2 linked regions of the Caldimonas thermodepolymerans genome follow. The protein of the gene in region 2 interacts with the protein of the main gene of each other region in a pairwise test. Links are inferred from orthologs where the notes say so. Each region holds a gene or a part of one and is shown on either strand. Other genes may lie near its edges. The genes, in order: acpP and ybgC.

Region 1 (14,345 bases), 1.8 Mb from region 2 along the record:
GGCTCGCAGGTCAGCCGCGTGCGCGAGATCGAGCCGGAGGACCTGCTCGGCCGCGAGCCGGTGACGCTGGACGAGGGTGGCATCTCGGAATGCCTCAACGGCCGCACCGTGCTGGTCACCGGCGCGGGCGGCAGCATCGGTGCCGAGCTGTGCCGCCAGGTGGCGCGCTACGGGCCGGGCCGGCTGGTGCTGTACGAGCTGAGCGAATACGCGCTGTACACGATCGAGCAGGAGCTCGGCCGGCAGTACCCGCACCTGGACCTGGTGCGGGTCATCGGCGACGTGAAGGACCTCGCCCACCTGCGCCGCACCTTCGCCGCCTGGCGCCCGCAGGTGGTGTTCCATGCCGCGGCCTACAAGCACGTGCCGCTGATGGAGGAGGAGCACAACACCTGGGCCGCGCTGCAGAACAACGTGCTGGGCACCTGGCGCACCGCGACCGCCGCGGCCGAGGCAGGCGTCGAGCGCTTCGTGCTGATCTCCACCGACAAGGCGGTCAACCCCACCAGCGTGATGGGCGCCACCAAGCGCGCGGCCGAGATGATCGTCTCGCACTACGCCGGCCAGGTGCCCGGCACCCGCTACATCGCGGTGCGCTTCGGCAACGTGCTGGGCTCCAGCGGCAGCGTGATCCCCAAGTTCAAGGAGCAGATCGCGCACGGCGGCCCGGTCACCGTGACCCACCCGGACATGATGCGCTACTTCATGACCATCCCCGAGGCGGCGCGCCTGGTGATCCAGGCCGCGGCGATGGGCGAGGGCGGGCAGGTGTTCGTGCTCGACATGGGCGAGCCGGTGCGCATCGTCGACCTGGCGCGCCACCTGATCCGCCTGGCCGGCCACGCGCCGGAGGACATCCCCATCGTCTACACCGGGCTGCGTCCCGGCGAGAAGCTCTACGAGGAGCTGCTGGCCGACTCCGACGCCACCGTGCCCACGCCGATCGCGCGCCTGCGCATCGCCCGCCTCGAGCACCGGCCAAGCGAGGCGCTGCCCGCGGCGCTGGAGGAGGCCGCCGGGCTGGTGTCGGACGCGCAGGTGCGGCGCTGGCTGTGCCGGATCGTGCCGGAATACCGGCCGTCCCGGGTGCCTCCGGGGTGAACTGCGCGGTTTCCAGGCGTTTGTCAAGCGGGTGGACGATAATCATCGGCTTATGACCGAAGTGACCCCACAAGCTCCCGTTCCGGGCGGAGACTTTTCCACCCTCCCTCTCGGCCCTGCGTTGCAGCGTGCCATCGCCGAGATGGGCTACACCAGCATGACGCCGATCCAGGCCAAGGCCATCCCCGTGGTCCTGAGCGGTCGCGACGTCATGGGCGCGGCGCAGACGGGGACCGGCAAGACGGCCGCCTTCTCGCTGCCGCTGCTGCAGAAGATGCTCCGGCACGAGAACACCAGTGCCTCGCCGGCACGGCACCCGGTGCGTGCGCTGGTGCTGGCGCCCACCCGCGAGCTGGCCGACCAGGTCGCCGTCAACGTGAAGGCCTACGCCAAGTACACCCAGCTGCGCGTGGCCTGCGTGTTCGGCGGCATCGACATGGCGCCGCAGACGGCCGAGCTGCGCCGCGGCGTCGAGGTGCTGATCGCCACCCCCGGCCGCCTGCTGGACCACATCCAGGCGCGCAACTGCACGCTCAACCAGGTCGAGTACGTCGTGCTCGACGAAGCCGACCGCATGCTGGACATCGGCTTCCTGCCCGACCTGCAGCGCATCCTGAGCTACCTGCCCAAGCAGCGCCAGACGCTGCTGTTCTCGGCCACCTTCTCGCCCGAGATCAAGAAGCTGGCGCAGAGTTACCTGCAGGACCCGGTGCTGGTCGAAGTCGCGCGTCCCAACGCCACCGCGACCACGGTCGAGCAGCGCTTCTACAGCGTCGACGACGACGACAAGCGCCGCGCGCTGCGCCAGCTGCTGCGCGAGCGCTCGCTGTCGCAGGCCATCGTGTTCGTCAACTCCAAGCTGGGCGCCGCCCGCCTGGCGCGCGCGCTGGAGCGCGACGGCCTCAGGACCGCCGCGCTGCACGGCGACAAGTCGCAGGACGAGCGCCTGAAGGCGCTCGAGGCCTTCAAGCGCGGCGAGGTCGAGCTGCTGGTGGCCACCGACGTGGCCGCGCGCGGCCTGGACATTGCCGACCTGCCGGCGGTGTTCAACTTCGACATCCCGTTCAACGCCGAGGACTACGTGCACCGCATCGGCCGCACCGGCCGCGCGGGCGCCTCGGGCCTGGCGATCTCGTTCGTCACGCGCAGCGACCAGCGCCAGGTCGCCGAGATCGAGAAGCTGACCAAGAAGAAGATCGAGATCGAGCCGCTCGAGCTGGAGGACGACCGCCCGCGGCGTCCGCGCCGGCGCGAGGACGAGGCCGAGGGCGAGGGCGAGCGCTCCGAGCCGCGCCGCAGCAGCCGCGCGCCGGTCGTGCCGGCCGCGCCGCCTGTGCCCGACGACCCGATCTTCTCGCGTCCCTACGAGGCCGATCCGGCCGCCGCCCCCGGCTGGGAGAAGCAGCCGGCCACGCCGGCGCCGGCGGTGACGCGCTCGCTGTCGCCCTACATCAAGCCCAAGCGCAAGGTGCCGGTGCTGCTGGGCGGCGCCGGCCGCAAGGTCTGAGGCGCTGAGGCAGCGCCGCGGCGGCCCTCAGCCGCCGTGGATCGCGAACACGGCCGGGATGTCCGCGGGCAGCCCCGGCCGTTCCAGTTTCCAGCGCTGCACGCTCTGGCTGCGGTTCCAGCCGCCGGCCAGCGTCAGCCCGCAGGCGACCGACAGGCGCGTGTCCGGCCGCAGGTGCGCGAGCAGCGCCTGCATCAGCGCCGGGTTGCGGTAGGGCGTCTCGATCATCAGCTGGGTCTGCCCGGTGCGCCGCGCCAGCGCCTCCAGCTCGCGGATGCGCGCCGCGCGGGCGCCGTCCTCGACCGGCAGGTAGCCCACGAAGGCGAAGCTCTGCCCGTTCATCCCGCTGGCCGCCAGCGCGAGCAGCAGCGAGGAGGGCCCCACGAGCGGCACCACCGCGATGCCCAGCTCGTGGGCGCGCCGCACCACCTCCGCGCCGGGGTCGGCCACCGCCGGCATGCCCGCTTCCGACACCAGCCCGACGTCCTGCCCCTGCACGGCCGGGGCCAGCAGCGCGTCCAGCACCTCGGGCGGGATCGTGCGGGTGCCCCCCTTGGGCGGGCGCGGCAGCTCGCGGATCGCCAGCGTCTGCAGCGGCTGCTGCAGCGGCACGACCGCGTGCACGCGCTTGAGAAAGGCGCGTGCGGTCTTCGCGTTCTCGGCGATCCAGGCCGGCAGGCGCGCGGCGGTCTCCAGCACCTGCTGCGGCAGCACCTCGGTCAGTGGCGGCGGGGACGCGTCGGCGCGCAGCGTCCCGAAGTCCAGCGGGACCGGCACCAGGTACAGCCGCCCCGTCATCGCGCGGCCGGGGCGGCGAGCGCGTCGATGCCCGCTTCGCGCAGCATCGCGCAGGTGCGGATCAGCGGCAGCCCGACCAGCGCGGTCGGGTCGTCCGACTCGATCGCCTCGAGCAGCGCGACGCCCAGCCCTTCGGACTTGGCACTGCCCGCGCAGTCGTAGGGCTGCTCGGCGCGCAGGTAGTTCTCGATCTCGGCGTCCGACAGCGCGCGAAAGCGCACCGTCACCGGTGCCAGCTGGACACGCTCGAAGCCGGTGGCCTGGCAGACCACCGCCACCGCGGTCTGGAACACCACCGCCTGGCCGCTCATCTCGCGCAGCTGGCGCACCGCGTTGTCGTGCGTGCCCGGCTTGCCGATCGGCCGGCCGGCGAGGTCGGCCACCTGGTCGGAGCCGATCACCACCGCATCGGGGTGCAGGGCCGCCACCGCGCGGGCCTTGGCCAGCGCAAGCCGCTGCGCCAGCGCCGCGGGCGCCTCGCCGTCGTCGGGGGTTTCGTCGACCTGCGGCGAGACCACGTCGAACGGCAGGCGCAGGCGCTCGAGCAGTTCGCGGCGGTAGCGCGAGGTCGAGCCGAGGATCAGGCGCCGCGGCGTCGCCGCGGCGGAAGCAGAGTGCAACACCATGGCCGCGATTGTCTCGCACGGCCGCGGGGAAGGCGTCGCCCGCTACACTGCCCGGACATGAAAGCGAAGGAATTCAATCCGCTGCGGCTGGACGTGCAGGTGTTCGCCCGCGAGGGCGGCGCGCTGCAAGGTCAGTGGCCGCTGGAGGAACTGCCGCGGCTGGCCTCGTCGCAGCACGAGGAGGCCGCGCCTGCCGGCCGGCAGGTCGCCTGGTCGGCCGAGGGCGAGCGCGTCGAGCGGCTGGGGGCCGAGGCCCAGACCTGGCTGCACCTGAAGGCCCGAGCCACGGTGGCGCTCGAATGCCAGCGCTGCCTGCAGCCCGTGGAGGAAGCGCTCGAGGTCGAGCGCAGCTTCCGCTTCGTGCACGGCGAGGCCGAGGCCGAGGCGCAGGACAGCGACAGCGAGGAGGACGTGCTCGCGCTCACGCGCGCGCTGGACCTGCGCGAGCTGGTCGAGGACGAGCTGATCCTGGCGCTGCCGATCGTGCCACGCCACGACGCCTGCCCGGTGCCGCTGCCGATGGCGGCGGAGGATGACCCCGAGCCCGAGGCGCCTGCCGAATCCGAGGCCCGGCCCGAACAGCCCAACCCGTTCGCGGTGCTGGCGCAGCTGAAGAAAGGCCGCTCGTCGTCCTGAGTCCTCGCCCCCGGGCCGGCAATGCCGGTCGTGACGAAGCGGGATGCGACTTTCGTCGCCGCCCCGCGCCGCACAGCAACCCCCGACTGGCCGGGCGCCCGCGCGCAATGCTAGAATCGCGGGTTTTCCCAAGGAGCGAGCCATGGCCGTTCAACAGAACAAGAAGTCGCCGTCGAAGCGTGGTATGCACCGTGCCCACCAGCACCTGGTCAACCCGCCGACCGCGATTGAGCCCACCACCGGCGAAACCCACCTGCGTCATCACATCAGCCCGACCGGCTTCTACCGCGGTCGCAAGGTGCTGAAGACCAAGGCCGACGCCTGACCGGTTCGTCCGTCGTGACGGCCGGGCGGCGCGCTGTCGCTGCCTCGCGATGCCGAGGAGGTTGCCGCGGTGCGGCCGCCTGCGCTGTCGTTGCCTGGCTGCGCCGGGCTGCCTTAAGCTGCGGCCCCGTCAGCGCCGGCAACGAGCGTCGGCCCTGCGTCACAAGCGATGAATCTCTCTGCTGATCAGTCTGCGCGGGCGGCGTCGCGCGTCGTCCGCATCGCCGTCGATTGCATGGGTGGCGACCACGGTCCTTCCGTGACGCTGCCGGCCTGCCGGGCCTTCCTGGCCGCCCATCCCGAGGCGGAGCTGTTGCTCGTCGGTCGTCCCGAGGCCCTGGAGGCCGCGCGGGACTGGCCGCGCTGCACCATCGTGCCTGCCAGCGAGGTCGTCGAGATGGACGACCCGGTCGAGATCGCCATGCGGCGCAAGAAGGATTCGTCCATGCGCGTGGCGATCAGCCAGGTCAAGCCGGGCGAGGACGGCACCGCTGCTGCCGACGCCTGCGTCTCGGCCGGCAACACCGGCGCCCTGATGGCGGTGTCGCGCTACGTGCTCAAGACCCTGGACGGCATCGACCGCCCGGCGATCGCCACCGTGATGCCGAACCAGAAGGACGGCTACACCACGGTGCTGGACCTCGGCGCCAACGTCGATTGCGAGCCGGAACACCTGCTGCAGTTCGCCCTGATGGGCAGCGCGCTGGTGTCGGCCGTGCAGGGCAAGTCCCAGCCCACGGTGGGCCTGCTCAACATCGGCGAAGAGGTCATCAAGGGCAACGACACCATCAAGAAGGCCGGCGAACTGCTGCGATCTGCGGCCAACCGCGGCCATCTGAACTTCTGCGGCAACGTCGAGGGCAACGACATCTTCACCGGCCGGGCCGACATCATCGTCTGCGACGGCTTCGTGGGGAACGTGGCGCTGAAGACCGCCGAGGGGCTGGCGGCGATGCTGTCCAGCTTCATCAAGCAGGAGTTCACCCGCAACATCTTCACCAAACTTGCGGCGATCGTTGCGCTTCCTGTCCTAAATCGCTTCAAAAACCGGGTTGACCACCGCCGCTACAACGGCGCCGCGCTGCTCGGCCTGCGCGGCCTGGTGTTCAAGAGCCACGGTTCGGCGGACGCGTTCGCGTTCGAGCAGGCCCTCAATCGGGCGTATGATGCGGCCCGAAACCGGTTGCTCGACCGGGTCCATGACCGGATCGTCGAAACCCTGCAGGCCTTGCCCGCCGTGGCGCCTGCCGACTCCCAGATCCCGGTCGCCAAGACTGCATGACCGATTTCACGCCCAGATATTCCCGCATCACCGGGACCGGCAGCTACCTGCCCCCCCGGCGCGTGACCAACGCCGAATTCGCTGCCGAACTGGCCCAGCGCGGGATCGAGACGTCCGACGCCTGGATCGTCGAGCGCACCGGCATCCGGGCGCGCCACTTCGCCGATGCGCACGTCACGTCCAGCGACCTGGCGTTGCAGGCCGCGCGCCATGCGCTGGAGGCGGCAGGCCGCCGCGCCGACGAGATCGACCTGATCATCGTTGCGACGTCCACCCCCGACATGGTGTTCCCGTCGACCGCCTGCCTGCTGCAGCAGAAGCTGGGCGTGCACGGCTGTCCGGCGTTCGACGTGCAGGCGGTGTGCTCGGGCTTCGTCTACGCGCTGACGGTCGCCGACGCGATGATCCGCACCGGGGCGGCCAGCAAGGCCCTGGTGGTCGGCGCCGAAGTGTTCTCCCGCATCCTGGATTTCAATGACCGCACCACCTGCGTGCTGTTCGGCGACGGGGCCGGCGCGGTCCTGCTGGAAGCCAGCGACACCCCCGGCATCCTGGCCACCGAGCTGCATGCCGACGGCCGCCATGTCGGCATCCTGTGCACCCCGGGCAACGTGTCCGGCGGCAAGGTGCTGGGCGATCCGCTGCTCAAGATGGACGGCCAGGCCGTGTTCAAGCTTGCGGTGCGCGTGCTCGAGGAAGCCGCCCGTGCGGTGCTCGCCAAGGCCGGCCGCAGCGACGCCGACATCGACTGGCTGATCCCCCACCAGGCCAACATCCGCATCATGCAGGGCACCGCGAAGAAGCTGCACCTGCCGCTGGAGAAGCTGGTGGTGACGGTGGACGAGCACGGCAACACCTCGGCCGCCTCGATCCCGCTGGCGCTCGACCAGGCCGTGCGCAGCGGCCGCATCCAGCGCGGCGACACCCTGATGCTCGAAGGCGTGGGCGGCGGCTTCACCTGGGGCGCCGTGCTGCTCGACTGGTGAACGCGGTGGCAGCCGCCCGCGCAGCGCCCTGACTCCGATTTCCCATCCTCAGATCCGAAACCCGAGATGAGTGCATTCGCGTTCGTGTTCCCCGGCCAGGGGTCCCAGTCGGTCGGCATGCTCGATGCCTGGGGCGACCATCCGGTCGTGCGCCAGACCCTGCAGGAGGCCTCCGAGGCGTTGGGGCAGGACGTCGCCCGCCTGATCGCCGAAGGTCCGAAGGAAGAGCTGGACCTGACCACCAACACCCAGCCGGTGATGCTGGCCGCGGGCGTGGCCTGCTACCGTGCCTGGCTGGCGGAGACCGGCCGTGAGCCCGCGGTCGTGGCCGGCCATTCGCTCGGCGAGTACACCGCGCTGGTCGCCGCCGGCGCGCTGCGGTTCGCCGACGCGCTGCCGCTGGTGCGCTTCCGCGCCCAGGCGATGCAGGAAGCCGTGCCCGTGGGCGCCGGCGGCATGGCCGCGATCCTGGGCCTGGACGCCGCCGAGGTGCGTGCCGGCTGCGAGGAGGCCGCCGCCGCGGCCGGCGAGCCGGTGGAAGCCGTGAACTTCAACGATCCCAAGCAGACCGTGATCGCCGGCACCAAGGCCGCGGTCGAGAAGGCCTGCGAGGTGCTGAAGGCGCGCGGCGCCAAGCGCGCGCTGCCGCTGCCGGTGTCGGCGCCGTTCCACTCCAGCCTGATGAAGCCGGCCGCCGAGCGGCTGCGCGAGCGCCTGGCCATGACCGCCTTCGAGGCACCGCGCCTCCCGGTCGTCAACAACATCGACGTCAAGGTCGAGACCGATCCTGCGGCGATCCGCGACGCCCTGTACCGCCAGGCCTTCGGCCCGGTGCGCTGGGTCGAGACCGTGCAGGTGCTCAAGGCGCGCGGTGTCACGACGGTGGTCGAGTGCGGGCCGGGCAAGGTGCTGGCCGGCATGGTCAAGCGCATCGACGGCGAGCTGCAGGTCGGCAACGTGTTCGATCCGGCCTCGCTGGCCGAGGTGAAGGGGCTGCTGCAATGAACGAGATGCAATTCGAGGGACAGGTCGCGCTGGTCACCGGCGCGAGTCGCGGCATCGGCCGTGCCATCGCGCTTGAACTGGCGCGCAAGGGGCTGAAGGTCGTCGGCACCGCCACCACCGAGGCGGGCGCGCAGGCCATCAGCGAGGCGCTGGCCGCCCATCCGGGCTGCAAGGGGGCCTGCCTGAACGTCAACGACGCCGCCGGCGTCGAGGCGCTGGTCGAGGCGATCGGCAAGGAGCACGGCGCGCTGCACGTGCTGGTCAACAATGCCGGCATCACGCGCGACACGCTGTCCATGCGCATGAAGGACGAGGACTGGGACGCGGTGCTCGACACCAACCTGAAGGCCGTGTTCCGCCTCAGCCGCGCCGTGATCCGCCTGATGATGAAGCAGCGCTACGGCCGCATCGTCAACATCACCTCGGTCGTCGGTGCCAGCGGCAACCCGGGCCAGGCCAACTACGCGGCGGCCAAGGCCGGCGTGGCCGGCATGACCCGCGCGCTGGCGCGCGAGCTGGGCAGCCGCGGCATCACCGTCAACTGCGTGGCGCCCGGCTTCATCGAGACCGACATGACCAAGGCGCTGTCGCAGCAGCAGACCGACGCCCTGATGGCGCAGATCCCGCTCGGCCGCCTGGGCCGCCCGGAAGACATCGCGCACGCCGTGGCCTACCTGGCCTCGCCGCAGGCCGGCTATGTCACCGGCGTCGAGCTGCACGTCAACGGCGGCATGTACATGAATTGATTCCCGAGGCCGCGATTTGCGCGGCATCGGCCGGTTGGTGCCCGTTCCGGAATGCCGGCAGGTGGGGGTTTAGAAGTTCGCTCCCCATCGGTCGTAGAATCACGGGCTGTTTTCTGAAACCCCTCCTGGAGGAGTCATGAGCGATATCGAAGCACGCGTCAAGAAGATCATTGCCGAGCAACTCGGCGTGGCCGAGTCGGAAGTCACCAACGAGAAGGCTTTCGTGGCCGATCTGGGCGCTGACTCGCTCGACACCGTCGAACTCGTGATGGCGCTGGAAGATGAATTCGGCATCGAAATTCCCGACGAGGAAGCCGAAAAGATCACCACCGTCCAGCTCGCCATCGACTACGCCCTGAAGCACCAGAAGGCCTGATCGGCTTTCCTGGTTTCTCCCCGCTCCCTTTTCATCCCTTCGCATGAGCCGTCGTCGTGTCGTCGTGACCGGCCTGGGACTCGTCACCCCTGTGGGCAACACGGTGGCGGAGTCCTGGTCGAACCTGCTTGCCGGCAAGTCCGGCATCGACCACATCACCAAGTTCGATGCATCGAACCTGGCCTGCCGCTTCGCCGGCGAGGTCAAGGGCTTCAACATCGAGGAGTACATCCCCGCCAAGGAAGCCCGGCACATGGACACCTTCATCCATTACGGGCTGGCGGCGTCCATCCAGGCGATCCGCGACGCGGGCCTGCCGACCGGTGACGCGCTGAGCGAGGAGATGGCCGAGCGCATCGGCTGCCTGGTGGGCTCCGGGATCGGTGGCCTGCCGCTGATCGAGGAGACGCATGCCGAACTGATGCAGCGCGGTCCGCGCCGCATCTCGCCCTTCTTCGTGCCGGCATCGATCATCAACATGATCTCCGGCCACGTGTCCATCATGTACGGCTTCAAGGGGCCGAACCTCGCGATCGTGACGGCCTGCACGACGGGCCTGCATGCGATCGGCGAGGCGGGTCGCCTGATCGAATACGGCGACGCCGACGTGATGATCGCGGGCGGGGCCGAATCCACCGTCTCGCCGCTGGGCATCGGCGGCTTTGCCGCGGCCCGCGCGCTGTCGACGCGCAACGACGATCCCAAGACGGCCTCGCGCCCCTGGGACAAGGACCGCGACGGCTTCGTGCTCGGCGAGGGCGCCGGCGTGGTGGTCCTCGAGGAATACGAGCACGCGAAGAAGCGTGGCGCGAAGATCTACGCGGAGCTGGCCGGCTTCGGCATGAGCGCCGACGCCTACCACATGACCGCCCCCAACGTCGACGGCCCGCGCCGCTCGATGCAGGCGGCGCTGCGCAACGCCGGGGTCCATCCCGACCAGGTGCAGTACCTGAACGCACACGGCACGTCCACGCCGCTGGGCGACGTCAACGAGACCAACGCCATCAAGCTGGCCTTCGGCGACCATGCCCGCAAGCTGACCGTCAACTCGACCAAGTCCATGACCGGCCACCTGCTCGGCGGCGCGGGCGGCATCGAGTCGGTGTTCACGGTGCTGGCGGTGTATCACCAGGTCTCGCCGCCCACCATCAACATCTTCAACCAGGATCCGGAGTGCGATCTCGACTACTGCGCCAACACGGCGCGCGAGATGCGCATCGACGTGGCCCTGAAGAACAACTTCGGCTTCGGCGGCACGAACGGCTCGCTGGTCTTCAAGCGGGTCTGATCCTTCCTTCTTCCGGCGCCGCATGCGCACGGCCCCCGCTCTGCAGGTGACCGTCGCTCGCTACGGCCTCTGGCGCGGCGCGCTGCTGGGGCTGGCGGTGGCTGCGACCGCCGCGGTCGCCCTGTGGTGGGCCACGGCCGGCGTGCCGGCCGCCGCCGGCGCGTCCGTGCTGCTGGGCACGCTGCTGTTGTCCGGCTGGCTGCTGCGCGCCGAATGGCGCCGCCCGCCCTGCGTGCTGCGCTGGGACGGCCAGTGCTGGCACTGGGGGACGCCCGGCGCCCCGGCCGCCCGGCACGGCAGCGGCCGCGTCGTGGTGACGCTGGACCTGGGATCCTGGATGCTGCTGCGGCTGGTCCCCGACGGGGCTGACCGCCGCCGGCGCGCCCGCGCTGCCTGGCTGCCGGTACAGGCCCGGGGCCTGGAGCCTCACTGGCACGCCCTGCGCTGTGCGGTATATTCGCCCACGCCCGCGGCCACCTCGGCCGGCCCCGCAACTTCCCCCCACGCATGAGCGCTGACGCCGATGCCCTGCTGATTGAGCGCGTCAAGCGCGGTGACCAGAAAGCCTTCGAGCTGCTGGTGATCAAGTATCAGCGCAAGATCGAGCGTCTGATTGCCCGCATGGTGCGTGACACCGACCTGATCCAGGACATCGCCCAGGAGACCTTCCTGCGCGCGTACCGGGCCTTGCCGCAGTTCCGGGGGGACAGCGCCTTCTACACCTGGCTGTACCGGATCGCCGTCAACACGGCCAAGAAAGCCCTGGTCGAGCTCAAGCGCGACCCGCTCGTGACGGAATCCGCACGTTCTGCCGGCGGCGACGAGGAGGAAACTTCCCGGGTGGAGCGCGAACTAAGCGATGGTGAAACGCCGGAGGCGGTGATGGCCAGCAAGGAGATCGCGGCCACCGTCAACGCGGCGATCGAAGCCCTGTCGGAGGACCTCCGCCAGGCCATCACGCTGCGCGAGATCGAAGGCCTGAGCTACGAAGAGATCGCGGAAGTGATGAATTGCCCGATCGGCACGGTGCGCTCGCGCATCTTCCGCGCGCGGGAAGCCATTGCCGAGCGGCTGCGTCCCCTGCTGGACACGCCGGACGGCAAGCGTTGGTGACTTGAGGAGTTGGTGATGACGACCGAACGGTGGGGTGATTCCGGTGTCGACCTGCAACGCAGGCAGCTGCTGTCGGCCCTGTGCGACGGCGAGGCTGGCGCCGAGGACCTCCAGGCCGTGCTGGCTGCCTGGCGCAACGATCCTGCGGCCCGGGCGGCCACCTGTGAAACCTGGCACGCCTACCACCTGATCGGCGACGTGATGCGTTCCGAAGACCTCGCGGGCACCGGACGTGACGACGTGTTCCTGAGCCGCCTGCGCGAACGCCTGGCGGACGAGCCGGTGGTGATCGCGCCGGCGGCGGCCGAGCGTGCGGCCGGCCGCACGGACGCTGCCGCGCGCGTGCGCCGCCGTGCATGGACGGCGCCGGTGGCGGCGGCTGCGGGCGTGGTCGCCGTGGCCGGCGTGCTGGTGGTGACCCGGATGGCGGACACGCCGACCGCAGCCCCGGCGGCCACGACCGTGGTGCAGGCCGCGCCCGCGGCCACCGCCGTGACGGCCGTCGCCGCGTCGGCGGCGGCCCCTGCGGCATCGAGCGGCGCCGAGCAGATCGTCGTGACGGCCAACGGGCCGCTGATCCGCGATGCCCGCCTGGAGCAGTACCTGACCGCGCACCGGCAGTTCGGTGGCAGCTCGGCCCTGGGCGTGCCGTCGGGCTTCCTGCGCGGCGCCACCTATGAAGGCCCGGATCGCTGATCGGATGAAATACATGCAATGGCGCTGGTTGGCCCCGTGGCTGGGGTGGGGGATGCTGGCCTTCGCGAGCTGCGCCGCGATCGCCCAGCCGCAGGAGCCGGCGGTGCTCGACGGCAACGAGGTGCGCACCTGGTTGCTGCGCATCCATGACGCCTCGCAGAAGCGTAACTTCCAGGGCACCTTCGTCGTCAGCGCCGGCGGGCAGGTGGCCAGTTCCCGCATCGCGCACTACTGCGAAGGGGCCAACCAGTACGAGCGCATCGAATCGCTCGACGGCCAGATGCGCCGCGTGTTCCGCCACAACGACCTGGTCGCGACGCTGTGGCCCAACTCCCGGGTCGCGGTGCTGGAGCACCGCGAGACGCTGGGCACCTTCCCGGCGCTGCTGCACCACGACGGCGACCGGCTGGCCGAGCACTATGAGGTGCGCCGGCTGGGCGTGGACCGCGTGGCCGGCCACGAGGCCGACGTGCTGCTGGTCAGCGCCCGCGACCCGTACCGCTACGGCTACCGCCTGTGGGCCGAGAAGGGCAGCGGCCTGCTGCTGCGTGCCGAGGTGCTGGGCGAGGCCGACGAGGTGCTCGAATCCTCGGCCTTCTCGGAGGTGTCGATCGGCGTGAAGCCGCAGCCGCAGGCGGTGATCCGCTCGATGAAGAAGCTCGACGGCTACCGCGTCAACCGTCCGGTGCTGAGCAAGACCCACCACGAGGCCGAAGGCTGGACCTTCCGCCAGCAGGTGCCCGGGTTCCGCCACGTGCACTGCGTCAAGCGCACGCTGACGAGGCCGGATGCCGCCTCGGGCGAGGAGGTCGAGCGCGAGATCCTGCAGACCATCTTCTCCGACGGGCTGGCGCACGTCTCGGTGTTCGTGGAACCCTATGACCCCGCCCGGCATCGCAAGGAGATGCAGATGAGCATGGGCGCCACGCAGACCCTGATGCGCCGCCACGGGGACTGGTGGGTGACGGCGGTCGGGGAAGTGCCGCCGGCCACGCTGCGCATGCTGGTGCAGGGCCTGGAGCGCAAGCCCTGAGCCTGCCTGCGCATTCCGGTGCCGCGCTCGTCGCGGCATCTTTCCGTTGAGGTGATCGATGACTGCAAGAATCCATACAACTGGACGGTTTCGTCATGTGCTGACCGCGCTGCTGGCCGGGGCCTGCCTCGCGCTGGCGCAGCCGGCGCCAGCCCAGTCCACCGGCCGCGACCTGCCCGACTTCACGGTGCTGGTCGAACAGGTGGGCCCCTCGGTCGTGAACATCCGCACCAGCGCGCGCGTGAGCACGCGGCAGTACCCGGGACCGCAGATGGACGAGGAGATGCAGGAGTTCTTCCGGCGCTTCTTCGGCATCCCGTTTCCCGGCCCGCGGGTCGACCCGCGCCGCCAGCAGCGGCCCGAGCAGGAAGAGCTGGTGCCGCGCGGCGTGGGCTCCGGCTTCGTGATCACCTCCGACGGCTACATCATGACCAACGCCCACGTCATCGAGGGCGCCGACGAGGTCTACGTCACGCTGACCGACAAGCGCGAGTTCAAGGCCAAGGTGGTCGGCTCGGACAAGCGCACCGACGTGGCGGTCGTGAAGATCGACGCGACGGGCCTGCCGGCGGTGAAGATCGGTGACGTCGGCAAGCTCAAGGTCGGCGAGTGGGTGATGGCGATCGGCTCGCCGTTCGGGCTGGACAACACCGTCACGGCCGGCATCGTCAGCGCCAAGCAGCGCGAGACCGGCGACTACCTGCCGTTCATCCAGACCGACGTCGCGATCAACCCCGGCAACTCCGGCGGCCCGCTGATCAACCTGCGCGGCGAGGTGGTGGGCATCAACTCGCAGATCTACAGCCGCTCGGGCGGCTTCATGGGCAT
Region 2 (14,082 bases):
GCGCGCACCTCGTCCAGGGAGGTGATGCCCTGCAGCACCTTCTCGATGCCGTCCTGCCGCAGCGTGCGCATGCCTTCGCGCAGCGCCTGCTGCTGGAGTTCCTCCGACGTCGCACCGGTGCGCACCAGGCGGCGCAGCTCGCGCGAGACGACCATCAGCTCGTGCATGCCCGTGCGGCCGTGGAAGCCGGTGCCGTGGCAGTGCGGGCAACCCGGGCTGTAGTGGTGCATCAGCCGGCCGTCGTGGCCGAAGCGTTGCAGCCAGTCGTCCAGCACCTGGTCGCGGTCGAACTCCGGGGCGTCGGCGGGGCAACCGTGCAGGTAGTCGTCGAGCAGCTCCTCGACTTCCTCGTCGGTGGCCGGGTGCGTCTGCCGGCACTTCTCGCACAGCCGGCGCACCAGGCGCTGGGCCAGCACGGCTTGCAGCGCGTCGGCGACGTTGAACGGGTCCAGCCCCATGTCCACGAGGCGCGAGACGGCCTCGACCGCATGCCCGGCATACAGCGACGACAGTACCAGGTGCCCGCTCAGCGAGGCTTCGATCCCGACCAGCGCGGTGTCGCGGTCGCGCACCTCGCCGGCCATGATGACGTCCGGGTCGGCGCGCAGGAAGGCGCGCAGGGCCCGCGCGTAGGTCCAGCCGATGCGCGGGTCGATCTGCACCTGGCGCAGTCCGGGCTGGGCGATCTCGATCGGGTCCTCGGCCGTCCAGATCTTGCGTTCGGGCACGTTGATGAAGCTCAGTGCCGAATGCAGCGTGGTGGTCTTGCCGGCACCGGTCGGGCCGACGCACAGCACCAGGCCCTGGGGACGCTCGAGCACTTCCTTGAGGCGGTCCAGGTTGGCGGCCGACAGCCGCAGCTTCTCCAGCGGCAAGGGCTGGGCGGCGGTCAGGATGCGCATGACAACGTCTTCCAGGCCGTCGTGGGTCGGGATGGTGGCCACGCGCAGCTCGACCGGGCGGTTCGGCACGAAGCGCGCGAAGTCGATGCGCCCGTCCTGCGGCCGGCGGCGCTCGGCCACGTCCAGGTTGCTCATGATCTTCAGGCGCGAGACCAGGGCCTGGCGGTGGGTATACGGCAGTTCCAAGTGGTCCTGCAGCAGCCCGTCCTTGCGGAAGCGCACCTTGATGGTCTCCTGCCCGGGGTAGCACTCGACGTGGATGTCGGTCACCCCCTGCTCGTGGGCGTCGACGATCATCGCGTGCACCAGCCGCAGCAGCGTCGGGTCGGCGGGGCCGACCTGCAGGTGCCGGCCCGCCTCGGCCTCGCGCATCAGCGTGGCGGCGAGCTGGCGGGCGTTCTCCGGCTGCGGGTCCACCGACCCGATGACCGGGCTGATGTAGCCGAGCTCGCTGCTGGCGGCCCAGAGGTCCAGGCTGTGCGCCTCGTAGGCGGTCTGGATCGCTTCCGGCAGCGCACCGAACTGCGCGAGCGCCGGCACGATCTTCAGCTGCGTGTGGAACTCGAGCTCTTCGAGCACCTCGGAGCGCGAGGGGTCCTCCAGCGCGACGACCAGCCGCCCGCCGCGCAGGAGCAGCGGCAGCGCGTTGAGCCGCACCGCGATCAGGTAGGGCAGCTTGCCCAGCGCCTGTGCCTCGACGGGAAACTGCGTCACGTCGACGAGCGGGTAGCCCATCTTGTAGGCCAGCGCGGTCTGCAGCTCCTGGCGCGACACCCATTGCCGCTGCACCAGCAGCTCGCCCAGCGGCATCGAGCGTTCCCTGGCCTGCTGGGCCAGCGCCTGCTGCAGCTGCTGTTCGTCGATCACGCCCAGCGACACCAGCGCCTCGCCGATGCGCATGGCCGGGGCGCGTGCCTGCTGCTCGAGCGCGGCCATCAGCCTGTCGGCATTGACGATCTTCTGCGCCACCAGCAGGTCTCCGAGCTTGCGGCCGCGCAGCTGGGTCTGCTGGCTCGCGGCGGTGTCCACCTGGTCCTGCGTGGTGACCTGGCGCGTCACCAGCACCTCGCCGACGCGCGGACCGATCTCCACCGAACGGTAGGCATGGCGCGGGATGAACAGGCGGGTCACGCCGCCGTGTTCGTCTGCCGGGGGGAACAGGAACAGCCCCAGCTTGGTTTCGACGTGGCCCACCGTCTCGCCTTCGAGGTCGCGCCCGGTGGTGGCGCGGACGATGAAGTGCACCCGCGGGCGGCGGTCGAGCATGTCCGCATGCGGGTCGTCCGGGGCCACGCCGATCGGCCGCAGCACCTCCAGCAGGTGCAGCGACCGGAAGTGGGAGAACTGCACCGGCATGGTCGTGCGCGCCGGAGGCACCTGGACGTGCGCCACCGTCTCCTCCGGGACGAAGAAGATCAGCCGGCCGGCCATCTGCCGGCCGTTGAGGCCTTCGATCTCGCAGCAGATCGGGTGCTGCTGTTCGGTGGCTTCAGGGTAGGCGCCAAAGGGCGGTGTCGGCCAGCGGAACACCGAACGCCGCGACTTCTCCCGCACCGCGGGGGCGGCGGAGATCGGGCCGGACGTCGGCTCGGGCAGGTCGTCCGGCGGTATGCGCCGGGTCTCGATCAGGGACAGCGGTGCCGGGACGGGCATGTCGACCTCACATCCTCTTGTTGTTGCATCTGATTTTCAAGCAAGGCTTGTGCTCGCTTACATCGCGAGCGGCGAAACCGCCAACTATGCCGGACGCGCGTGAGCAGGAAGGGAGCAAAAGCACCGACGGTGCGACAGATTTGGCACCATTGTCACCCCTGTGGCGCAACCTTGCTGCCCGATCAGGCGGTTGGCATACTGCGTGCAAGACCCCGTGGCGTATGCCCCGCGCCAACCTTCTAGGACGACGCGTTTGCCCTTGGACCTTTCTGCCGTTTCGATCGCGAGTGCTGCACTGGTGTTGCTGCTGGCGGGGCTGACGGGGCTTGCGGTGCGCCGGGTGCCGGACAGCCAAGGGGCCCGTTACTGGGCGCTGGCATTCGTTCCCCTGAGCATCGGCAGCTTCCTGGTGGGCCAGGGCGATGCCTTGCCGGCGCTGTGGCAGGTCCTGCGCGAACCCATCCTGCTGTCGGGCTACGGCCTGCTGCTGATCGGCCTGCGCCAGTACCTGCGCCGCTCCCGGCCCTGGGTGCTGGCCGGGACCGTGGTCCTGACGGCGCTGGTCGCCGCGGCCTTCTTCTCCGCCGTGGTGCCGTATCCGCCCGCGCGCGTGGCGGTGCGCAGCGCCGGGATCTTCGTGCTGATGTGCGCGGCGCTGCTGGCCCTGCGGCACCTGCGCGACGAGATGCTGCGCGACGTGCGGTACTACCTGCAGGCCTGCTTCTGCGCGATCGCGGTCCTCGCGGTGGTGCGCGCCGGCGTGCTCCTGCTGCCACAGGACGGTGCACGGGCGCAGTACCTCCATGCCGCCCTGACGCTGGTGATGACCATGCTGGTGCTCGCCGTGGTGGCCGGCCTGGCGTTGTTGATGACCGCGCGCATGAACGACGCCCTGGCGCGCCTGACGGTGCGCGACCCGCTGACCGGCGTCTTCAACCGCCGCGGGATCGAGGCGGCAGCGGCGACCACGCTGTCGTTCGCGCGCCGGCTTGGCTGCCCGGTGGCCCTGCTGGCCTGCGACGTCGACCATTTCAAGGCCATCAACGACCGCCATGGCCATGCCGGCGGCGACGAGGTACTGAAGGCGTTCGGGCGGCTGCTGGCCGAGCACTTCGCCGCCGCGGAACTGGTCGGCCGCGTCGGCGGGGAGGAGTTCGTCGTGCTGCTGCCCGGGGCCGACGAGGCCCAGGCCCGTGCCACGGCTGAAACCCTGCGGCTGCAGGTCGAGCGGCACCCCTTCGCACTGTCGAGCGGTCACTCGCTGCACCTGACGCTCAGCATCGGCGTGGCGGTGCAGGCGCGTTCCGAGACGAGCTGGGACGACCTGTTGCGCCGCGCGGACCAGGCGCTCTACCAGACCAAGGAGGGCGGGCGCAACCGCATCGTGGTGGCGCAGGCGGCGCCGCCGTCGGTGCCGGTGCGCCGCCTGCGCACCGGGGAGCGCCACGCATGACCGACGCACTGCTCGTGTTCGACCTGGCGAGCTACTGGGGGCTGGTGTTCGGCTTCGGGTTGCTGCTGCTCATCACCTCGGTGCTGCTGTGGGTGCTGCACCGCATGGTGCGCACCCCCGGCCCGGGCTTGTGGAGCGTCGCAGCGCTCGTCGCCCTGGCCGGGATGACGCTGGCCGGCAGCCAGATGCAGGGCACGGCCGCCTGGCAGCGCGGGCTGTTCGTGCTGGGCGAAACGCTGGTGGTGCTGGGCATCGCGCTGGTCGGCGAGGGGCTGCGCCGGTTCTGCGGAAGGCAGTCCTCGCTGCGCTGGGTCGCGGCCCTCGCCGCGCTGCAGCTGCTGCTGGGGGCCGTGCTGGAGGCCGCGGGGCGCCCGCTGCACCACGGCATCGCGATGTCGGTGCTGGTCGGCGCGCTGTGGCTGTGGATCGCCTGGACCGCGATCCGCCACACGCAGGCGGACTGCCTGCTGCTGTCCGTCGGGCTGATGCTGTGCGCGATCGTGGAAGCCGCCGGCTGGGGCGCGCGGGCCGTCGTGCTCGCGCGGTCGCTGCAGGGGGAGGCGGGGCTGGGCATCGTGCAGGCGAACGCGGTGCTGCTCGTGCCGTCCTTCGTCGCGACCGGCGTGCTGGTCATGCTCTACGTGCTGCTGGTGAACTTCCGCCTGGCCCGCGAGCTGCACGACAAGGCCGTGCGCGACCCCCTGACCGGTGCCTTGAACCGTCGCGGCTTCGAGGAAACCACCAACCGGCTGGCCTCGCTGTCGGCCGAACTCGACCAGTCGGTGGCGGTGCTGGTGCTGGACATCGACCACTTCAAGCAGGTCAACGACACGCACGGCCACCATGTTGGCGACCTGGTGCTCAAGGCGCTGGCGCGCCTGGTGCTCCGTGCCAAGCGCGAGACCGACCTGTTCGCGCGGCTGGGCGGCGAGGAGTTCTGCCTGGTGCTGCCGGGCACCGACGTGCCGGGTGCCAAGGTGTTCGCCGACCGCCTGCGGCGCAGCTTCGAGACGCTGGAGATCGACACCGGCCGCAGCTTCCTCAGCTGCACGGTGAGCGTGGGCGTGGCCTACGCGTCGGCCGCGGCGCTGCGCAGCGGCCGCACCGACGTGCTGGACCTGCTGCAGCAGGCCGACGAGGCGCTCTACGAGGCCAAGCGCGCCGGGCGCAACCGGGTGCGCTTCTTCGCCTCGCCCGAAGTGCTGTCCAGCCGGCTCGACTCGCGCCTGTTCGCGCCGAGCAGCAACTTCGAGCCGACGCTGCCGCCGCCGACCACGGCGGCCGGCTGAGCGGGCCGATAGACTGCAGGGCACGGGCTTGCGGGAGGAGCCACGCCATGCCTGAGACGTCTGCCCCGGCCACGCTGGTCGACCACTATGCGTGGATGGCACGCTACAACCAATGGATGAACCGGCGCCTGTACGACGCGGCGGCGCGCCTGGACGATGCCGAGCGCAAGCGCGACCGCGGCGCGTTCTTCGGTTCCATCCACGGCACGCTGAACCACCTGTGCGTGGCCGACAAGATCTGGCTGCGCCGCTTTGCGGACAGCGGCATGGACTTCCCGATGCTCACGGAGGAGGTGCTCGCGCTGCCGGCGTTCACCGGGCTGGACATGGTGCTGTTCGCCGACTTCGAGGCGATGCGCCGCCATCGCGAGGTGATGGACCGTGCCATCGTCGCGTTCGCGCAGGCCCTGACGCCGGCGCAGGCGAGCGGCACCTTCCGCTACGCCAACACCCGGGGCGTGGAGCGCAGCCACCCGTTCTGGCAGGCGCTGAGCCACTTCTTCAACCACCAGACCCATCATCGCGGGCAGGTGACGACGCTGCTGGTGCAAGCCGGCATCGACCCGGGCGTCACGGACCTGATCGTGCTGGCCGACGGCGCGCAGGGTTGAGGCGCCTGCGCGCGCGCCGGGTCACATGTCGCGCGGGCGGAAGGTGATCTCGATCGGCGAGGGCACGCGGCCGTTGTCGTCACGCGGCAGCTTCTGCGCCTTCTCGATCGCACGCAGCACGGCGTCGTCCCACTCGGCATTGCCGCTGGACTTCGTCAGCCTGGACGACAGGATGGTGCCGTCGGGTGCGGCGCGCACTTCCACTTCGGCGACGATGTTCGCCACCGAGGTGTCGGTGAACACGATGTGCGGCCGGATCGCCGCCTTGAGCTTGCCGGCGTAGCTGGGCGAGGGCGAACCCGCCGCGCCGCCTTGCGCCGCGCCGGTGTCCTGTACCCCGCTGGCGGCCTGGCTCATCAGGCGCTTGAGGCGCTCCTCGCGCTGGGCCTGCAGGCGCTGCTCCTGCTCGGCGGCCAGGCGCTTGCGTTCGGCCTCTTCCCTGGCCTTACGCTGTTCCTCCTGCTTGCGCAGTTCGGCCTGCCGGCGCTTCTCGGCTTCTTCCTGCTTGCGCTTTTCCTCCGCGAGGCGGCGCTGTTCCTCCTCGCGCTTGCGCTGCTCGGCTTCCTCGCGCTGGCGCTGTTCTTCCTTCTTGCGCTCGCGTTCCTTCTCGAGCGCGATCTCGGCCGCGCGGTCGGGCTCCTCGCGCTGCACCGGCGGGGCCGGGGGCGTGGGCTTTTCCTCCACGACGGGTGGTGGCGGCGGAGGCGGCGGCGCGGGGGCGGCAGCCTGCGGGACGGCGGCCCACAGTTCGGCCTCGACCGCATCGGGCTCGCTCGATTTCCAGTTCACCCCCAGGGCCAGCCCCAGCACCAGCAGCGCGTGCATCAGCAGGGCCAGCAGCAGCCCGCGGCCGCGCCGGTCGGGCGCGCGGGGCATCAGGTCGTCGCGGCTGTAGGTGCTCGGGTTCATGCCGGTACTTCGTTCTTCAGCCGTCATCCGGTGGTCTTGGTCAGCAGGCCGACGCGCTGCACGCCGCCACGGCGCAGCAGGTCCATCACCCGGACCACCGCTTCGTACTTGACGGCCTTGTCCGCCGAGATCACCACGGGCGCATTCTCGGTGCCCTGCAGGGCCGACTGCACGTCGGTGACCAGGCGGTTGAGGCTGGTGCTGCCCTGGTCCTTGCCGTCCACGCGCAGCTTGAGCGCGTCATCCGTGCCGACCACCACCTCGACCACCCGGTCCGGCTTGCTGGAGGCCTTGCCCACCGTGGGCAGGTCCACCACGCCGGTGGTGATCAGCGGCGCGCTGACCATGAAGATGATCAGCAGCACCAGCATCACGTCGATGAACGGCACCATGTTGATCTCGCTGATGGTACGGCGACGCGAGCCGCCGCCACGGGGCGTGACGGCCGGCATCTCAGCGGCCTCCCGTCGCCGCGCCGGTCACGCCGGAGGCGTGGCCGATGTTGCGATGCAGGATGTTGGAGAACTCCTCGATGAAGGTCTCCAGCTTGATCGCGATGCGGTCGATGTCGCGCGCGAAGCGGTTGTAGGCGACCACCGCGGGGATGGCCGCGAACAGGCCGATCGCGGTGGCCACCAGCGCTTCGGCGATGCCCGGCGCGACGGTGGCCAGCGTCACCTGCTGCAGGTTGGCCAGCCCGGTGAAGGCGTGCATGATGCCCCACACGGTGCCGAACAGGCCGATGTATGGCGCGACCGAGCCGACCGTGGCGAGGAAGGACAGGTGCGACTCGACCGCATCGAGCTCGCGCTGGAAGCTCGCGCGCATCGCGCGGCGCGCACCGTCGAGCAGGGCGCCGGCATCGGTGACGCGGCGTTCGCGCAGCTTGAGGAACTCGCGCATGCCCGAGGCGAAGATGCGCTCCATCGGCCCGCCCTGGCGCGGGTTGTCGCTGGCCAGCTGGTACAGGTCGTTGAGGTTGCGTCCGGACCAGAACTCGCGCTCGAACTCGTCGTTCAGGCTGCGCACCCGGCCCAGGCCGAAGTACTTGCCGAAGATGATGGTCCAGCTCGCCAGCGACATTACCAGCAGCAGCGCCATCACCAGCTGCACGATCACGCTTGCGTGCAGCACCAGTTGAATGATCGACAAGTCCTGATTCATGTTGTCGTTTCCTGAAGGATGCCGGCGGGGATGCGCCGCGGCCGGAAGGTGGACGCATCCACGCAACCGATTTTGATATCCCCCTGGGCCAGCAAGGTTCCGTCGCGCCAGGCCTCCTGGGCGATCACCAGCGCTGCCTTGCCGGCCTCGCGCACCTGCACCGTGACGTGCAGCAGGTCGTCCAGGCGGGCCGGGGCGAGGTACTTCACCTCGGTGTGCACCACCACGAACATGACGCCGGCCTCGCGCCGCATGCGTTCCTGGCTGTGGCCGAGCGCGCGCAGCCACTCGGTGCGGGCGCGCTCGAAAAACTTCAGGTAGTTGGCGTAGAACACGACGCCGCCGGCATCGGTGTCCTCCCAGTAAACGCGCACGGGGAAGACAAAGGGTCGAGCCGGCCGGCTCAGGCGGTCATCGGACATGCAGGATGGTGGGGTGCGGCCGGCAGGGGCCGGCGCCTGTCCAGGGGTCGAAAGCGATCAATTATCGCTGGCTGCGCTGGTAGACCGGGCCCCAAAGGGGATGGCCGGCCTCGGACTTGCCCAGCGCGAAGCCCGGATCGGCGGCGCGCGCCGCGCGGAACGCGGCCTCGCACTCGGCGGTGCGCCGGCTGGTGCAGTAGATGAAGGCGAGGTACTTGTGTGCGGCGGCCTGGTCCTTGGGCGAGGGCAGGCCGGCCTGCAGCGCCGCGTTGAGGCGCTTTTCCGCCTGCGCGTACTGCCCGTCCTCGTAGGCCCGGATGCCGGCCAGCAGGGCCCCTTCGGCCGGGCGGGCGGCCAGCTCGATGATCCCGACGACGGGCTGCTGCGGCAGCTGGGCGCAGCCGGTCAGCACGGCGAGCAGCGCGACGGTCAGTGTCCACGACGGTTTCATGATCCGAATTTGTGTCTGATGGTCACGGGCTGCCCCGGCGTGACGTGCACCGTCACCTGGTGGGGCGGGAAGGCATCGTTGCGCAGGGTGATCGTGTGCCGGCCTTCGGGCAGGGTCAGCGTGGACAGCGGCGGCACGGTACCGGCCGGCGAACCGTTCACCTCGATGTGGCCCCAGGGGCTCACCGCCAGCTGCACCACGCCGGTGGCCGCGGCAGCAGGGGCGGGGCTTGCAGCCGCGGTGCGGGCGGCGTCGCGTTCGCGCGCACGGCGCTCGCGGGCGGTGTCCGCGGCACGGGTCGGCCTGGGTGCGGTCGCCGCCGGGGGCGTGGCGGCGACCACGGGCGCCGACGCCTCGCCGGTGCCTTCGACCGGTGCGGGAGGCGGCGGGGCGTCCGCCGTCTCCAGGGGCGCGGCGGGAGGCAGCGGTTCGGCAGGCAGTTCCGTCCCGGCCGCGGGGCCGGCAGGGGCGTCGGCGGCGAGGGTCGGGGCGGGTGCCGGGGTACCCGCCAGGTGCAGCCCGAGGGCGGCCAGCACGGCCACCACGGCGGCGCCGGCGCCGATCATCAGCCGGGTGCGCCGGGAGCGGCGGGCATCGGCCTCGGCCTCCTCCTGCTGGGCGGCTTCGGCCTGCTCGTCCAGCCAGTGACGCAGCTCGCGCGACAGCAGGCGCGCGGATCGGTAGCGCTGGTCCGGGTCCTTCTCCATCGCCCGGGCGGCGATCAGCGACAGTGCGACGGGCACGGCCGGGTTGACCTCGTGCGCCGGCGGCGGGGTGTGGCTGACCACCGCGGTGGCGATCTCGGTGAGCGTGGCGCCGGTGAACGGCCGGGTGCCGGTCAGCAGCTCGTACAGCACCACGCCGAGCGAGAACACGTCGCAGCGGCGGTCCACCGGCTGCGTCTGCTTCACCTGCTCGGGGGCCATGTAGTAGGGCGAGCCGGCCGCGAAATCGTCGGCGTCGTCCTGCTGGCTGGCGACCCGCGCGATGCCGAAGTCCAGCACCTTGGGCTGGGTGCGCCCGACCATGAAGATGTTGGCCGGCTTGATGTCGCGGTGCACGACGCCCTTGGCGTGCGCGTAGGCCAGTGCGTCGGCGACGCGCCGCACCAGCAGCGCGGCCTCGACGGGGGAGGGGCGCCAGCCTTCCTTGAGCAGCTGGCGCAGGTCCTTGCCCTTGAGCAGCTCCATCGCGATGTACGCGCCCTGCGGGCTGGTGCCGGCGTCGAACACCGTGACGATGTGCGGATGGTTGAGGCCGGCGGCGGCGCGGGCCTCGTTCAGGAACATCGCGGTGAACCGCTCGCGCGCCTCGGGCGAGAGGTCCAGGCTGACGGTCTTGATCGCGACCAGGCGCGACAGCAGCGGATCCTGTGCGGCGTAGACCGTCCCCAGCCCGCCTTCGCCGAGGCGGTACTTCAGCGCGTAGCGGCCGATGTGGCCGATGGTCGGCAGGTCGCGGGCCTGCACCGCGTCCGCCATCGCGGAGGTCGGGTCGACGACCGGCGCGGTCGCGGTGGTTCCGGCGCCGTCGGCGCGGGAAGGCGCGCGCAGGCGGGCCCGTTCGGCCTCGAGGGCCTGCTCGGGCGTCATCGCGAAGACGGTCTTCTGAAAATCCACGGCGGCAGCTTAGTGCATGCGATAGGCAGGCTCAATAACCGTAACCGTGACAAAAGCCCCGCATTTCGCCCACTCGGGTAACGGGGTGTGACCGCAGCGGCGGTCCGGGCGCTAACCGAGCAGCTGCTGGAGGCGGTGGACGGCCTCTTCCAGCAGGTCGCGCCGGCTGGCATAGGACAGCCGGATGTAGCGCTGCGTGTCGGCGTGGCCGAAGTCGCGCCCCGGCGTGATTGCCAGTTGCGCGCGCTGCATCACCTCGAAGGCGAAGTCCCAGCTGCTGGCGTGGTGCTTCGAGCAGTCGGCCCAGGCATAGAACGCGCCGTCCGGCTCGACCGGCACCGTCAGCCCGAGCCGGTTCAGCGCCGGCACCAGGAAGTCGCGCCGCGCCTTGAACTCGTCGCGGCGGCGCTCGTACTCGGCCAGGCTGTCGGGCTCGAAGCAGGCCAGCGCGGCGTGCTGGGACACCGTGGACGGACAGATGTAGAGGTTCTGCGCCAGCTTCTCGATCGCCGGCACCAGCGCGTCGGGCACCACCAGCCAGCCGAGCCGCCAGCCGGTCATGCAGAAGTACTTCGAGAAGCTGTTGATCGTCACGACGTCGTCGCCGTGCTCGAGCGCGCTGTGCCCGAAGGTCGCATCGAAGCTCTGGCCGAGGTAGATCTCGTCGACCAGCGTCACGCCGCCGCGCGCACGCACCGCCTCGACGATGCGGCGCATCTCCTGCGGGTGCAGCGAGGTGCCGGTGGGGTTGGAGGGCGAGGCCAGCAGCACGCCGCGGGTGCGCTCGCCCCAGTGGGCCTCGACCTGGTCGGCGGTGAGCTGGAAGCGCGTTGCAGCCGTGCTCGGGATCATCACCGCCTTGCCCTGCGCCGCGTGCACGAAGTGCCGGTTGCAGGGGTAGCTCGGGTCGGGCATCAGCACCTCGTCGCCGACGTCGACCAGCGCCAGGCAGGCCAGCTGCAGCGCCCCCGAGGCGCCGGCGGTCAGCACGATGCGCCGCGCCGGCACGTCGATGCCGAAGCGCTGCGCATACCAGGCGCTGATGCGCTCGCGCAGCGCCTCCAGGCCCAGCGCCGGGGTGTACTGCGTCCGCCCGTCGCGGATGCAGCGCTCGGCGGCTTCCTGCACCAGCGGCGGGGCGGTGAAGTCGGGCTCGCCGATGTTCAGGTAGATCATCGGCCGGCCGCCCTGCGCCGGGTCGCACGCCGGGCTGCGCGCCAGTTCGGCGGCGGCCTTGGCGCATTCCATCACGTAGAAGGGTTCGATCAGCCCGGTGCGTGCGGCGAGTCTCATGGCGGGGCGGGAGAGTCAGCGGCGGGCGTTGCGCGCGGCCTCGACTTCGGCCGGGCGCAGGTCGACGGCGGCCTTGTCCAGCACGCCGTTGACGTACTTGTGGCCGTCGGTGCCGCCGAAGCTCTTGGCCAGCTCGACCGCTTCGTTGATGGCCACCTTGTACGGCACGTCGATGCAGTGCTTGAGCTCGTAGGTGCCGATCATCAGCACCGCATGCTCGACCGGCGACAGCTCGGTCGTCTTGCGGTCGACGTGGCGCGAGAGGATGGCGTCCAGGTCGGCGGCTTCGCGGATGCAGCCGTGCAGCAGCGCGTCGAAGTGGGCGCTGTCGGCCTTGTCGAAGCCTTCGATCTCGCGCAGGTTGGCCTCGATCTCGCCGGCGTCCGAGCCGGACACCAGCCACTGGTACAGGCCCTGCAGCGCCAGCTCGCGCGAGCGGCGGCGCGCCGACTTCTGCGGCGAGCGCCGGCCGGCGGCCTTGGCGGGGGATTTTCCGGAGGAGGTCACGACAGGTCTTCCAGCAGGTTGGCCATCTCCACCGCCACCCGGGCGGCGTCGCGGCCCTTTTCTTCCACGCGGGCCCAGGCCTGCGCCTCGTTCTCGACCGTGAGGATGGCGTTGGCCACCGGGATCTGGTAGTCGAGCGAGACGCGCGTGACGCCGGCCCCGCTTTCGTTGGCGACGAGCTCGAAGTGGTAGGTCTCGCCGCGGATGATGCAGCCCAGCGCGATCAGCGCGTCGAAGCGCTCGCTGTCGGCCATGGCCTGCAGCGCAAGCGGCACCTCGAGCGCGCCCGGCACGGTCACGTGCTGGACGTGCTTGTCCGCCACGCCGAGGGCTTTCAGTTCGGCCAGGCATTCCTGCGCCAGCCGGGCGGTGATGGCCTCGTTGAAACGGGCCTGGACGATGCCGATGCGCAGGTCGGTGCCATCGAGCCGGGCAGCCTGGCCTTTGTCAGCGCCTTGCATGAGGATCCTTCAAGTTCAAGTAGTGGCAGACACGGACGGCCGCCGGCTCACTGCCCCTCGGGCGACAGGAAGCCGGTCACCTCGAAGCCGTAGCCGGCCATCATGCTGGGCATGCGGCGCGGCGTGCCCAGCAGCTTCATGCGCTTGACGCCGAGGTCGCGCAGGATCTGGGCCCCGACGCCGTAGGTGCGCAGGTCCATCTGCGCGCGCGACGGCGTGTGCGGGCGTTCCTCCTCGCGGAAGATGCCCAGCAGGTCCTCGACCGACTCGCCGCAGTTCATCAGCACCGCGACGCAGGCCGGCTCCTGCTGCAGGCGTGCCAGTGCCTTGGGCAGCGGCCAGGAATGCGGGCTGTGTTCGGAGGCGAGCAGGTCGAACACCGACAGCGGCTCGTGCACGCGCACCAGCACCTCGTCCGACGGCCCCCAGCTGCCCTTGACCAGCGCCAGGTGCAGGCCCTCGGAGCGGTCGCGGAACGCGATGCAGCGGAACTCGCCGTACGGCGTGCGCAGCGGCCGTTCACCGACGCGCTCGACCAGCGATTCGTTGCGGCTGCGGTACTCGATCAGGTCCGCGATGGTGCCGATCTTCAGGCCGTGCTTCTCGGCGAACACCTCCAGGTCCGGCAGGCGGGCCATGGTGCCATCGTCGTTCATGATCTCGCAGATCACCGCGGCCGGCGTCAGGCCCGCCATGCGCGCCAGGTCGCAGCCGGCTTCGGTGTGGCCGGCGCGCATCAGCACGCCGCCGTCCTGGGCCTGCAGCGGGAAGATGTGGCCCGGCTGCACCAGGTCGCTCGGCTTGGCGTCCTTGGCCACCGCGACCTGCACGGTGCGGGCGCGGTCGGCGGCCGAGATGCCGGTGGTCACGCCGGTGGCCGCCTCGATCGAGACGGTGAACGCGGTGCCGTGCTTGGTGCCGTTGCGTGCGGCCATGGGCGGCAGCTGCAGCTGCTCGCAGCGCTCGCGCGTGAGCGTCAGGCAGATCAGCCCGCGGCCGTACTTGGCCATGAAGTTGATCGCTTCGGGCGTGACATGGTCCGCGGCGAGGACCAGGTCGCCTTCGTTTTCACGGTCTTCTTCGTCGACGAGGATGACCATCCGCCCGGCGGCGAGCTCGGCGATGATCTCGGGAACAGGTGAAATCGGCATGATGGACGCCATTGTAGGTGGCCGGCCCGCGGCCGGCCGGCGGCAGCTCAGCGGGCGGGGACGGCAGCTGTGCCCAGCATGCGCTCGACGTAGCGGGCGATCAGGTCGACCTCGAGGTTGACCCGGCTGCCCGGTTTCAGCGTGCCGAGCGTGGTGTGCCGGACCGTGTGCGGGATCAGGTTGATGCTGAACTCGCA

Evidence for each region.
Region 1: the proteins of ybgC (region 2) and acpP interact in binary tests that used the Escherichia coli proteins (3 or more experiments, as listed by UniProt). The link is inferred for Caldimonas thermodepolymerans from one-to-one orthologs.

Annotation. Positions count from the first base shown.
Region 1 is NZ_CP064338.1:927,308-941,652, forward strand. What follows is about bases 7,823-10,767. They hold acpP (acyl carrier protein), read left to right. Parts: upstream 7,823-9,147; coding sequence 9,148-9,387; downstream 9,388-10,767. Other genes in these bases: fabD (ACP S-malonyltransferase), read left to right, coding at 7,823-8,265; fabG (3-oxoacyl-ACP reductase FabG), read left to right, coding at 8,262-9,011; fabF (beta-ketoacyl-ACP synthase II), read left to right, coding at 9,431-10,675; IS481_RS04605 (hypothetical protein), read left to right, coding at 10,722-10,767. Also shown: IS481_RS04545 (polysaccharide biosynthesis protein), read left to right, coding at 1-1,101; IS481_RS04550 (DEAD/DEAH box helicase), read left to right, coding at 1,154-2,608; IS481_RS04555 (SAM-dependent methyltransferase), read right to left, coding at 2,636-3,406; IS481_RS04560 (Maf family nucleotide pyrophosphatase), read right to left, coding at 3,403-4,032; IS481_RS04565 (YceD family protein), read left to right, coding at 4,090-4,668; rpmF (50S ribosomal protein L32), read left to right, coding at 4,811-4,993; phosphate acyltransferase PlsX, read left to right, coding at 5,162-6,274; IS481_RS04580 (beta-ketoacyl-ACP synthase III), read left to right, coding at 6,271-7,260; more of fabD, read left to right, coding at 7,327-7,822; more of IS481_RS04605, read left to right, coding at 10,768-11,186; RNA polymerase sigma factor RpoE, read left to right, coding at 11,183-11,788; IS481_RS04615 (sigma-E factor negative regulatory protein), read left to right, coding at 11,804-12,484; IS481_RS04620 (MucB/RseB C-terminal domain-containing protein), read left to right, coding at 12,489-13,517; IS481_RS04625 (DegQ family serine endoprotease), read left to right, coding at 13,576-14,345. UniProt on the Escherichia coli protein: Carrier of the growing fatty acid chain in fatty acid biosynthesis.
Region 2 is NZ_CP064338.1:2,712,702-2,726,783, reverse strand. Bases 6,691-9,372 are described here. They hold ybgC (tol-pal system-associated acyl-CoA thioesterase), read right to left. Parts: upstream 8,404-9,372; coding sequence 7,978-8,403; downstream 6,691-7,977. Other genes in these bases: IS481_RS12805 (serine/threonine-protein kinase), read right to left, coding at 8,851-9,372; IS481_RS12810 (TssQ family T6SS-associated lipoprotein), read right to left, coding at 8,465-8,854; tolQ (protein TolQ), read right to left, coding at 7,271-7,981; tolR (protein TolR), read right to left, coding at 6,841-7,269; tolA (cell envelope integrity protein TolA), read right to left, coding at 6,691-6,817. Outside these bases: IS481_RS12850 (GspE/PulE family protein), read right to left, coding at 1-2,555; IS481_RS12845 (GGDEF domain-containing protein), read left to right, coding at 2,815-4,008; IS481_RS12840 (GGDEF domain-containing protein), read left to right, coding at 4,005-5,297; IS481_RS12835 (DinB family protein), read left to right, coding at 5,345-5,908; more of tolA, read right to left, coding at 5,930-6,690; more of IS481_RS12805, read right to left, coding at 9,373-10,473; IS481_RS12800 (pyridoxal phosphate-dependent aminotransferase), read right to left, coding at 10,585-11,766; transcription antitermination factor NusB, read right to left, coding at 11,782-12,273; ribH (6,7-dimethyl-8-ribityllumazine synthase), read right to left, coding at 12,270-12,734; ribBA (bifunctional 3,4-dihydroxy-2-butanone-4-phosphate synthase/GTP cyclohydrolase II), read right to left, coding at 12,782-13,885; IS481_RS12780 (riboflavin synthase), read right to left, coding at 13,933-14,082.